DNA from 2 places in the Burkholderia cenocepacia genome. Region 1 is predicted to be linked to the other one. Evidence: riboswitches for the same ligand, from Rfam matches in the RefSeq annotation. Region 1 holds a riboswitch; the other holds the start of a gene.

Region 1 (5,078 bases):
TCGTTGAACCACTGGAATGCCTGCATGCTTGCCGCCCCCTCTCGTCTTGTCTCGTCCCGCGCTGCCGCGTCGCGGTTATTTTACGGGCGCGCTCCGGCATGCCAAAAAGGCGGATGCAGGTTCGTGCTGAAAAGCAGGCAGGAGGGAAGACGCGTCAGAGCGTCAGGCCGCCATCGACGTGGATGACCTGGCCGGTGATCTGCCGTGCCGCGTCCGACAGCAGGAACGCGATCAGCGCGGCGACGTCGTCGGGTTCCGCGATGCGGCCGAGCGGCGTCGCCTGTTCGGCCTGCGCCCACGCGGCGGCGTTGCCGGCGCTCGGCCCGTGGTCCTTGCGCGTGAAGCCCGGTGCAACCGCATTGACGGTGATGCCGTGCGCGGCGAATTCGGCGGCCGCGCTACGCACCAGCGATTCGAGCGCGGCCTTCGCGGCGGCGGTCGCCGCGAACGGTGCATCGGCGCGGTAGCGGTGCGCGACGAACGAACTGACCGCGACGATCCGCGGCGTGGCCGACGTTTCGAGCAGCGGCCGCGCGCGGCCCGCGAGCGCGGAGAACGCCTCGGGCATCGTCGCGAAGGCGGACGCGAGTGCGTTCGCGGAGAGCTCGGAAAAGGATTGCCGCGCGGCGAAGCCGGCGTTCGCGACGAGCTGGTCGAGCCCGCCGAAGCGCGTCGCGGTGCTATCGACCAGTGCGGCGGCGATACCCGGTTCGCCGAGATCGCCGGTCAGCGTGATGCACTCGGCGCCGGCCGTCGTGCACGCATGAGCGACGTCGGCGAGCCGCGATCGTGCCGCATCGTCCGCGCCGCGTGCATGCAGCGCCAGCGCGACGCCGGGCGCCGCGAGCCGCCGCGCGAGCGCCGCGCCGATCCCCGAACCTGCGCCGGTGATCAGCGCGACGCGTTCGAGGTGCGCGGCGCGTGCGTTCACGCGGCGACCTTGTCGTCGCTGCCCACGCGCTCGACGTTGATCGTGCCGACGTGGAACGCGGCCAGCGACTCGCGGTGCGCGATGCTGACGATCGCGGCCTTCGGCAGCCGTTCGGCGAACAGGTGATAGAGGCGGGCTTCGTTGTCGGCGTCGAGCGCGCTGGTCGCTTCGTCGAGGAACAGGAAGTCGGGCTTGTGCAGCAGCACGCGCGCGCCGGCCAGGCGCTGCTGCTCGCCCGGCGACAGCACGCGGGTCCAGTGCGCGGTCTCGTCGAGGCGCTCGACGTAATCCTCGAGGCGGCACGCGCGCAGCGCATCGCGGCACGCTTCGTCGCTGAACGTGTCGGGCGTCGCCGGGTAGGTAAGCGCGGCCTTGAGCGTGCCGATCGGCAAATAGCTGGTTTGCGGCACGAACATCATCCGCGCGCCGACCGGCGCGTCGATCGCGCCGTCGCCGAACGGCCACAGGCCCGCGAGCGCGCGCATGAACGTACTCTTGCCGGAACCCGACTTGCCGATCACGAGCCAGCGCGAGCCGGGCTCGATCGTGACGTCGCCGATGTTCGCGAGCGCGTTGCCGTTCGGCAGCGCGAGCTTGAGCGACGACGTCGACAGCTTCGCGGCGTCGATGTAGTGCAGGTTGATGCCGCCGTGCTCGGTCGCGGGCGACAGGCTTTCCTTCAGGTGCGACGTGCCCATCACACGCTTGAATTCGCGCAGACGGTTGACGGTGGCGCGCCATTCGACGAGGGTCGAGTAGCTGTTGATGAACCACGAGAACGAGTCGCTGACGGTGCCGAACGCGGACGAGATCTGCATCAGCACGCCGAACGAGAACGCACCGGCAAAGTAGCGCGGCGCCGCGACGACGAGCGGGAAGATGATCGCGATCTGCCCGTAGAAACTCAGCACGAACGTGAGCCGCTTCGTGTACTTCATCACGCGCCACCAGTTGTCGCGGATGCGCGTGAAGAGGGTCTGCGCGTTGCCGGCCTCGGTCTTCTCGCCGTCGTAGAACGCGATCTGCTCGGCGTTCTCGCGCACGCGGATCAGCCCGAAGCGGAAATCGGCCTCGACGCGCTGCTGCTGGTAGTTGATCGACACGAGCGGATGGCCGACCTTCTGGATGATCAGCGAGCCGACCACCGCGTACAGCGCGGCCGCCCACACCATGTAGCCGGGAATCGCGATCGGCGTCGCGCCGAGCGTGAACGTCAGCGCGCCGGCGAGCGACCACAGGATCGTGATGAACGACACGAGCGTGACGACCGTCGACAGCAGGTCGAGCGACAGCGCGAGCGTCGTGGTCGCGAACGACTGGAGGTCGTCGGTGATCCGCTGGTCGGGGTTGTCGGCGAGGCGGTCACGTTCGATCCGGTAGAACGCGCGATCGCCGAGCCACTGACCGAGGAAGCGGTCGGTGAGCCACTGGCGCCAGCGGAAGCCGAGCATCTGCCGCAGGTAGCGGCCGTACACGGCGAGGATGATGAACGCGAAGGCGAGCGCGGAGAACTGCATCAGCAGGTTCGGGAAGTCGTGAACGTCCTTCGACTGCAGCGCGTTGTAGAACTGCGCGTTCCACTTGTTCAGCCGGACGTTGATCCAGACCACGCAGAGGTTGATCGCGATGATCGTGACCAGCAGGCCCCACGCGATTTTCCATTCGGACGATACCCAGTAGGGCTTGATGAGGCTCCATGCGGATACCGGGCGCTCGTCCTGCGGCGCGTCGGGTGCGGAGCGGACGGGATCGATCGATTGGGTCATGTGCTTCCTGATGATGAGCCGGCGCGCGGGCCGGGCGAAACCGGGCGTGCGCCGCGATACGGCATGCCGGGGCGCGGCGCCGACTGACGGCGGGCGTCCGGATGGTCGCCCGTGCGTCTTAAACGGCACTTAAAAACCGGCGGTGACGCGGCAACCGGCCGCTCGCGCGGCCGGCCTGCGGGCATTGTGCCAGAGCGGCGCGGCACGCCGGCGAATTTGCCGCTAGGGGGACAGTTTGCGGCGCTTTCCGCTTTTATGGTCTAATGGCCGACGACGAAACAGGGGTGCTTCGTGGCGCGGCCGGCAGATGTTCCGGGCAGCGCGGCGAGGCTGAGAAAGACCCTTCGCACCCGATCCGGGTAATACCGGCGAGGGAAGTTTCTGATCCCGCCGGGCCGCGCTGGCCGCCATCCCACATGGTCAGCGCCCGAGTCCCGCCCGGCCGGCCTTTGCTGCCGGTTTCGTCCTTTTGGGTACGCGCATTGCGCGTTACGGAAGGAATGATGGCCGCACAATCTTCAGTCTTTTGCAGGGCTTCCGCCCCGACGTCGCGTGTGTTCGCAGGCGGCGGCGCGTGTGCGTCGACGTTCGTCGCGCGTGACCGCGCGGAGGGCGCGCGATGAACGTCCGGGATACACGACCCGATTTCGCGGTGCTCGGCGGCGGCCTCGTTGGCCGCCTGATCGCATGGCGGCTCGCGGGCGACGGGCATCGCGTCGCGCTCTACGAGCGCGGCGGCCCGGACGGCGAGCAGTCGGCCGCGTGGATCGCGGCCGCGATGCTCGCGCCGCTCGCGGAAGCGGCGACCGCGGAACTGCTGATCACCGAGTTGGGCGTCGCGTCGCTCGCGCGCTGGCCGCAGTGGCTCGCGGAATTGCCCGAACCCGTCTTCTTCCAGCATCTCGGCACGCTCGTCGTCTGGCATCACGCGGACCGCGCGGAGGCGCCGCTGTTCGAGCGGCGCGTGCGCGCGAACGCGCCGGCCGAGCTGCTCGACGGCGGCTTCGTGACGCTCGCCGGTGCGCAGGTCGACGCCGCGGAACCCGTGCTCGCGGGCCGCTTCGCGCGCGGGCTGATGTTGCCGCGCGAAGGGCAGCTCGACAACCGCCAGGCGCTGCGCGCGCTCGCGGCGGGCCTGGCCGAACGCGGCGTCGCGCTGCACTGGCACGCGGCGGTCGACGACGCGAACCTGCCGGCCGCGCATTTCACGATCGATTGCCGCGGGCTCGGCGCGAAATCCGCGCTGCCCGCGCTGCGCGGCATCCGCGGCGAAGTCGCGCGCGTGCATGCGCCCGGCATCGGGCTCACCCGGCCCGTGCGGCTGCTGCATCCGCGCTACCCGCTGTACATCGCGCCGAAACAGGACGATCTCTATGTGATCGGCGCGACCGAGGTGGAGGGCGAGGACATGTCGCCCGTCAGCGTGCGTTCGGCGCTCGAACTGCTGAGCGCGGCGTTTTCCGTGCATCCGGCGTTCGGCGAGGCGCGCATCCTCGAACTCAACGCGCAGTGCCGGCCGACGCTGCCCGATCATCGTCCGGCGGTGATCTGGGACGGCGCGTCGACGCTCGCCGTCAACGGCCTGTACCGGCACGGCTTCATGATCGCGCCGGAAGTCGCGCAGGCGGCCGTCGTGTTCGCGCAGGCCGCGCTCGGCGGCGCACTCGGCGATGCCGACGCGTTCGCCGCATGGCGCGACGCCGCTCGCTGGCCGACGCTGCTTCATCACCGCAACGACGCGCGCCAGCCAGCCTGATGCGCGCCGCAGACCGAATCCGACCCAGCCTCATGGATATCCAGATCAATCAACAGACCCTGACGTTGCCCGACGGTGCGACCGTGGCCGACGCGCTGGCCGCATACGGCGCGCGTCCGCCGTACGCGGTGGCGCTGAACGGCAACTTCGTCGCGCGCACGCAGCATGCGGCGCGCTCGCTCGCGGCGGGCGACCGGCTCGACGTCGTGCACCCCGTCGCGGGCGGCTGAGCGCCGCCGGTTCGTCCCCGCTCTTCCAGGAAAACGACATGACGTCCCACCCCTCCGCCGACGCGCTGACGCTGTACGGTGAAACCTTCGCAAGCCGCGTGCTGCTCGGCACGTCACGCTATCCGTCGCTGCAATCGCTGTCCGATTCGATCGCCGCGTCGCGCCCCGGGATGGTGACGGTCGCGCTGCGCCGGCAGATGACGGGCGGCACGGCCGAAGCCGGCTTCTTCGACCTGCTCAAGCGCCACGCGGTGCCGCTGCTGCCGAATACGGCCGGTTGCCAGACCGTCGCCGAAGCCGTGACGACCGCGCACATGGCGCGCGAGGTCTTCGACACCGACTGGATCAAGCTCGAACTGATCGGCGACGACTACACGCTGCAGCCCGACCCGGTC
Region 2 (5,078 bases), 930 kb from region 1:
CGTCGATCTCCAGGTGCGCGAATCCGTATGACGCGTGGGCACGCCGTGCACGCCGCGCGCACCGCTCACGAGCCGCCGAACCAGTTGTAGCCCTGATCGACCCAGTAGCCGCCCGGGAACGTATCCGTCACGAAAATTTCCATGATGTGCTTCGGGTTCTTGTAGCCGAGCTTGGTCGGCATCCGCAGCTTCATCGGAAACCCGTATTCCGGCGGCAGCTGGCGGCCGTCGTAATCGAATGCGAGCAACGTCTGCGGATGCAGCGCTGTCGGCATGTCGATGCTTTCGTAGTAGTCGTCCGCGCACTTGAAGCCGACGTATTTCGCGTGCGTGTCGGCGCCAGCGCGCGCGAGGAATGCGCCGAACGGCGTGCCGCCCCAGCGGCCGATCGCACTCCACCCTTCCACGCAGATATGCCGCGTGATCTGTTCCGCGTGCGGCAGCGCGCGAAGCTCGTCGAGCGTCCACACGCGCTTGCCCGTTACACGGCCGGACAGCACGAGGCGGTAGGTCGACTCGTCGACGTGCCGCACTTCGTCGATCCCGTAGTACGCGTTGAACGGAAACGGCCGCGTGATATCGGCTTCGGTGTAGGTCGGCGCGAGCCGGTCGGGATTGAACAGCCACGCCTGCACGCGATCGTTCATGCGCGACACTTTCTCAAGGAACGTGTTGACCGACGCGTCGTCCTGCAGCGTGCAGCCGGTCAGCATCGCGAGGCCGCCGAGCGTCAGCACGCGCCGGTTGAAGAGCCGTCGCGACGGCATCTCGAGCTCGCGGCGCACGTCGAGCTCGAGCGATTTCCGGTCGAGCGTCCAGCGCGGCGCGTCGCGGTTTTTTTCGGATTCCGACATGATGAGTTCCTTCGCCCGCGTCGCGCGGGTCAGCGGCCGCGCAGCATCGCGAGCAGCGAGCGCGGCACCAGCAACGCCATCGCGACGTGGACGACGACGAATGCGACCAGCAGCGCCATCGCCCAGAAGTGCACGATGCGCGCGTTGTCGTAACCGCCGAACAGCTCGCGCAGCAGCGGAAATTGCACCGATTTCCAGATCGTGAGCCCCGACAGCACCAGCACGACGAGATCGACGATCGCGGTCAGGTACGCGGCACGCTGCACCGCGTTGTAGACGCTCAGGTCGTCGTGCGACAGCCGCCCGCCGAGCGCCGCGCGCACGTCGCGCCACACCGACGCAGGCGTCACGGGCAGCAACTTGCGCGCGAAGCGCCCCGTCGCGATCGACATCGCGAGATAGAACAGCCCGTTGCCGACCAGCAGCCACATCGCAGCGAAATGCCATTGCAGCGCGCCGCCGAGCCAGCCGCCGAGCGTGATGCCGTGCGCGAACGTGAACGCCGGATAGATCGGCGACGCATCGTAGATGCGCCAGCCCGACAACGCCATCAGGATCGCCGCGAGCGCGTTGAGCCAGTGGCTCGCGCGCACCCACCGCGGATGGATCGTCGGCGCGGGCGGCGGCACGTTCGTGCGATCGGTGACAGGAACCGTTTGCATGATGAAGACTCCCGGGATGATGCAGCGGGAGGCGACGTGTGCCGGTAACCGGCCGGCCGCGCCCCGCCCGCATTCGTCAGTTCGACGGGCTCATGGCGTCTTTCTTCATCGCATCGCCCTTCTTCATCGCGTCGTGGCCCATCGCATCCTTCTTCATCGCGTGCTTCTTCATGCCGTCCTTCTTCATCGCGCCGTCCTTGGCCATCGCATCGTCCTTGGCCATCGCGTCGTGGCCCATCGCGTCCTTCGACATCGACGTGCCGTCCTTCGACATGGCGTCGCTCTGCGCATGGGCGCCCGTTGCGATCGTGGCAAGTGCGGCGACGCAGGCGGCGAGGAATACGTTTTTCATGACATCTCTCCGATACATGGGTTTGGGAGCCGAATAGACGGAGCACACCGCCGGAAATGACAGCGATGTCAAAAAAATTGTAGACGCCGAAAATGAAGACGCGAATGCTGCACCGCCTGGCGCTATCCGGCCCGGCCGGGACGCCGTTCGGCAGTCGGGATTGCTGCGGTGCACCCTGCCCGGTTCGCCGGCCGCGATCCGGCCGCCGCCCGGCGGCATCGGCTTCGCACCCGGTTGAAACCACCGCCAAGCCGGTGTATCGTGTGCCCTTGCTAACGCGGGGGTCCTGCAATGCGTTCGGTCAAACAACCGGCATTGCGGGTGAGAAATACCCTTTGAACCTGATCTGGATAATGCCAGCGCAGGGAAGCGTACGGATTTCGCCGCCATCCTTCTGACGAAATCCGCCGCCTCACCAAGCCTCGTCTCCTGCTTAGCTCGAGCCCCACATTCGTCAAGGGCTCCGGGCAAGCGCCGCAGCGCCTGTCCGGCGCCCGCACAGGAGATTGCATGAACGCCAATCCGAAGTTTCTGTCTGCCGACGCGCACGTCGACGCCGCCGCCGTCGCGCCGCTGCCCAATTCGCGAAAGGTCTATGTAACCGGCTCGCAGCCCGACATCCGCGTGCCGATGCGCGAAATCACGCAAGCCGACACGCCGACCGGCTTCGGCGGCGAGAAGAATCCGCCGATCTACGTGTACGACACGTCGGGCCCCTACACCGATCCGGACGCGAAGATCGACATCCGCGCGGGCCTGCCCGCACTGCGCCAGCGCTGGATCGAGGCGCGCGGCGACACCGAGGTGCTCCCCGGCCTGTCGAGCCAGTACGGCCTCGAACGCGCGGCCGATCCGGCCACGGCCGAACTTCGCTTTCCAGGCCTGCACCGCAATCCGCGCCGTGCGCAGCCCGGCAAGAACGTCACGCAGATGCACTACGCGCGTCAGGGCATCATCACGCCGGAAATGGAATACATCGCGATCCGCGAGAACCAGCGCCGCGCCGAGTACATCGAGAGCCTGAAGTCGAGCGGCCCGAACGGCGCGAAGCTCGCCGCGATGATGGGCCGCCAGCATCCGGGCCACGCATTCGGCGCCGCGGCCTTCGGCGCGAACGCGCTCGCCGAGATCACGCCGGAATTCGTGCGCGACGAAGTCGCGCGCGGCCGCGCGATCATCCCGGCGAACATCAACCACCCGGAATCCGAGCCGATGATCATCGGCCGCAACTTCCTCGTGAAGATCAACGCGAACATCGGCAACTCGGCCGTCACGTCGTCGATCGGCGAGGAAGTCGACAAGATGACGTGGGCGATCCGCTGGGGCGGCGACACGGTGATGGATCTGTCGACCGGCAAGCACATCCATGAAACGCGCGAGTGGATCATCCGCAACAGCCCGGTGCCGATCGGCACGGTGCCGATCTACCAGGCGCTCGAAAAGGTCAACGGCAAGGCCGAGGACCTCACCTGGGAAATCTTCCGCGACACGCTGATCGAGCAGGCCGAGCAAGGCGTCGACTACTTCACGATCCACGCGGGCGTGCGCCTGCAGTACGTGCCGCTCACCGCGAACCGGATGACGGGCATCGTGTCGCGCGGCGGCTCGATCATGGCGAAGTGGTGCCTCGCGCATCACAAGGAAAGCTTCCTGTACGAACACTTCGAAGAGATCTGCGAGATCATGAAGGCGTACGACGTGAGCTTCTCGCTCGGCGACGGCCTGCGTCCCGGCTCGATCTACGACGCGAACGACGAAGCGCAGCTCGGCGAACTGAAGACGCTCGGCGAACTCACGCAGATCGCGTGGAAGCACGACGTGCAGGTGATGATCGAAGGCCCCGGCCACGTGCCGATGCAGTTGATCAAGGAGAACATGGATCTCCAGCTCGACTGGTGCAAGGAAGCGCCGTTCTACACGCTCGGGCCGCTGACCACCGACATCGCGCCGGGTTACGACCACATCACGTCGGGCATCGGCGCCGCGATGATCGGCTGGTTCGGCACCGCGATGCTGTGCTACGTGACGCCGAAGGAACACCTCGGGCTGCCGAACAAGGACGACGTGAAGGAAGGCATCATCACGTACAAGCTCGCCGCGCACGCCGCGGACCTCGCCAAGGGCCACCCGGGCGCGCAGGTGCGCGACAACGCGCTGTCGAAGGCGCGCTTCGAGTTCCGCTGGGAAGACCAGTTCAACATCGGTCTCGACCCGGACAAGGCGCGCGAATTCCACGACGAGACGCTGCCGAAGGATTCCGCCAAGGTCGCGCACTTCTGCTCGATGTGCGGCCCGCACTTCTGCTCGATGAAGATCACGCAGGACGTGCGCGAGTTCGCGGCGCAGCAGGGCGTGTCAGAAACCGAAGCGCTGAAGAAAGGGATGGAGGTCAAGGCGGTCGAGTTCGTGAAGACCGGCGCCGAGATCTACCACCGTCAGTAAGCGCGCGGCGAGCCGCACCGGCTCGCGTCGCGATGCACGAAGCCCGCTTTCGAGCGGGCTTTTTTTGCGTGCCGAGCGCCTGTTGCGCATCCCGTGTGCCTGCCAATCCGGTGCGAAACAATTGATTACGAAACCGCGCGGGCCTTAACAAGTCCTTACAGCAGCGTCGCGGGACGGCGCGTAGATTGAAGTCATGCGCGGCCGCCAGCCGGTCGTGCGCCTTCCGTTCACTACCACAAGGACAACGATCATGAACTCGATTCGGCGTTTTGGGGTATGCGCTCTTCTCGTTGCGACCGTGGCCAGCCTGTCGGCCTGCGATTCGATGTCGCGACGCCAGCGCGATACGGCAATCGGTGCGGGTGTCGGCGGCGTGGCCGGCGCGGCGATCGGCGGCAACGCGCTGTCGACGCTGGGCGGCGCGGCGGCCGGCGGCATCATCGGTAACCAGGTCGGCAAGTAACGAGCGCGACATCGGCCGGTTGGGCGTCGCTCAGTTGCTGGCCAGTCGGTTCAACGGCGTTTCCGCGGTGCGGAAGCGCCGTTTTCGTATGTTTCGCATGCCGTGCCGCAAAGGCGCGTCCGCGCCGCCCGGAAATGATCGGTTACCGTTTTTCATACCGTGTCATCGGTACGCGGCCTAAGCTTGAAGCATCTGCCGATGGCCGGCTCCGCCGGAGACACATCATGAACAGGACCTTCGTCGCCGCAGCGCTCGCCTGCACGACGCTTGCCGGCTGCTACTACCCCTACGGCTACTATCCGGGC

The links. Region 1 has a riboswitch for thiamine pyrophosphate ahead of SY91_RS04165 (FAD-dependent oxidoreductase). Riboswitches for the same ligand answer to the same signal wherever they lie in the genome.
Region 2: it holds a riboswitch for thiamine pyrophosphate, as region 1 does, so the genes downstream of both, thiC (phosphomethylpyrimidine synthase ThiC) here and SY91_RS04165 (FAD-dependent oxidoreductase) in region 1, are expected to answer to the same signal.

What each region holds. Positions count from the first base shown of each region.
Region 1 is NZ_CP060039.1:886,604-891,681, forward strand. Features, by position in the region: gene SY91_RS04150 (MFS transporter) at 1-26, opposite strand, end outside; gene SY91_RS04155 (SDR family NAD(P)-dependent oxidoreductase) at 155-931, opposite strand; gene SY91_RS04160 (ABC transporter ATP-binding protein/permease) at 928-2,697, opposite strand; TPP riboswitch at 2,968-3,091, shown strand; gene SY91_RS04165 (FAD-dependent oxidoreductase) at 3,317-4,453, shown strand; gene thiS (sulfur carrier protein ThiS) at 4,486-4,683, shown strand; gene SY91_RS04175 (thiazole synthase) at 4,722-5,078, shown strand, end outside.
Region 2 is NZ_CP060039.1:1,813,640-1,818,717, reverse strand. Features, by position in the region: gene SY91_RS08600 (helix-turn-helix domain-containing protein) at 1-31, shown strand, start outside; gene SY91_RS08595 (molybdopterin-dependent oxidoreductase) at 66-854, opposite strand; gene SY91_RS08590 (cytochrome b/b6 domain-containing protein) at 884-1,516, opposite strand; gene SY91_RS08585 (pentapeptide MXKDX repeat protein) at 1,593-1,868, opposite strand; TPP riboswitch at 2,138-2,254, shown strand; gene thiC (phosphomethylpyrimidine synthase ThiC) at 2,379-4,310, shown strand; gene SY91_RS08575 (glycine zipper 2TM domain-containing protein) at 4,561-4,773, shown strand; gene SY91_RS08570 (hypothetical protein) at 4,998-5,078, shown strand, end outside.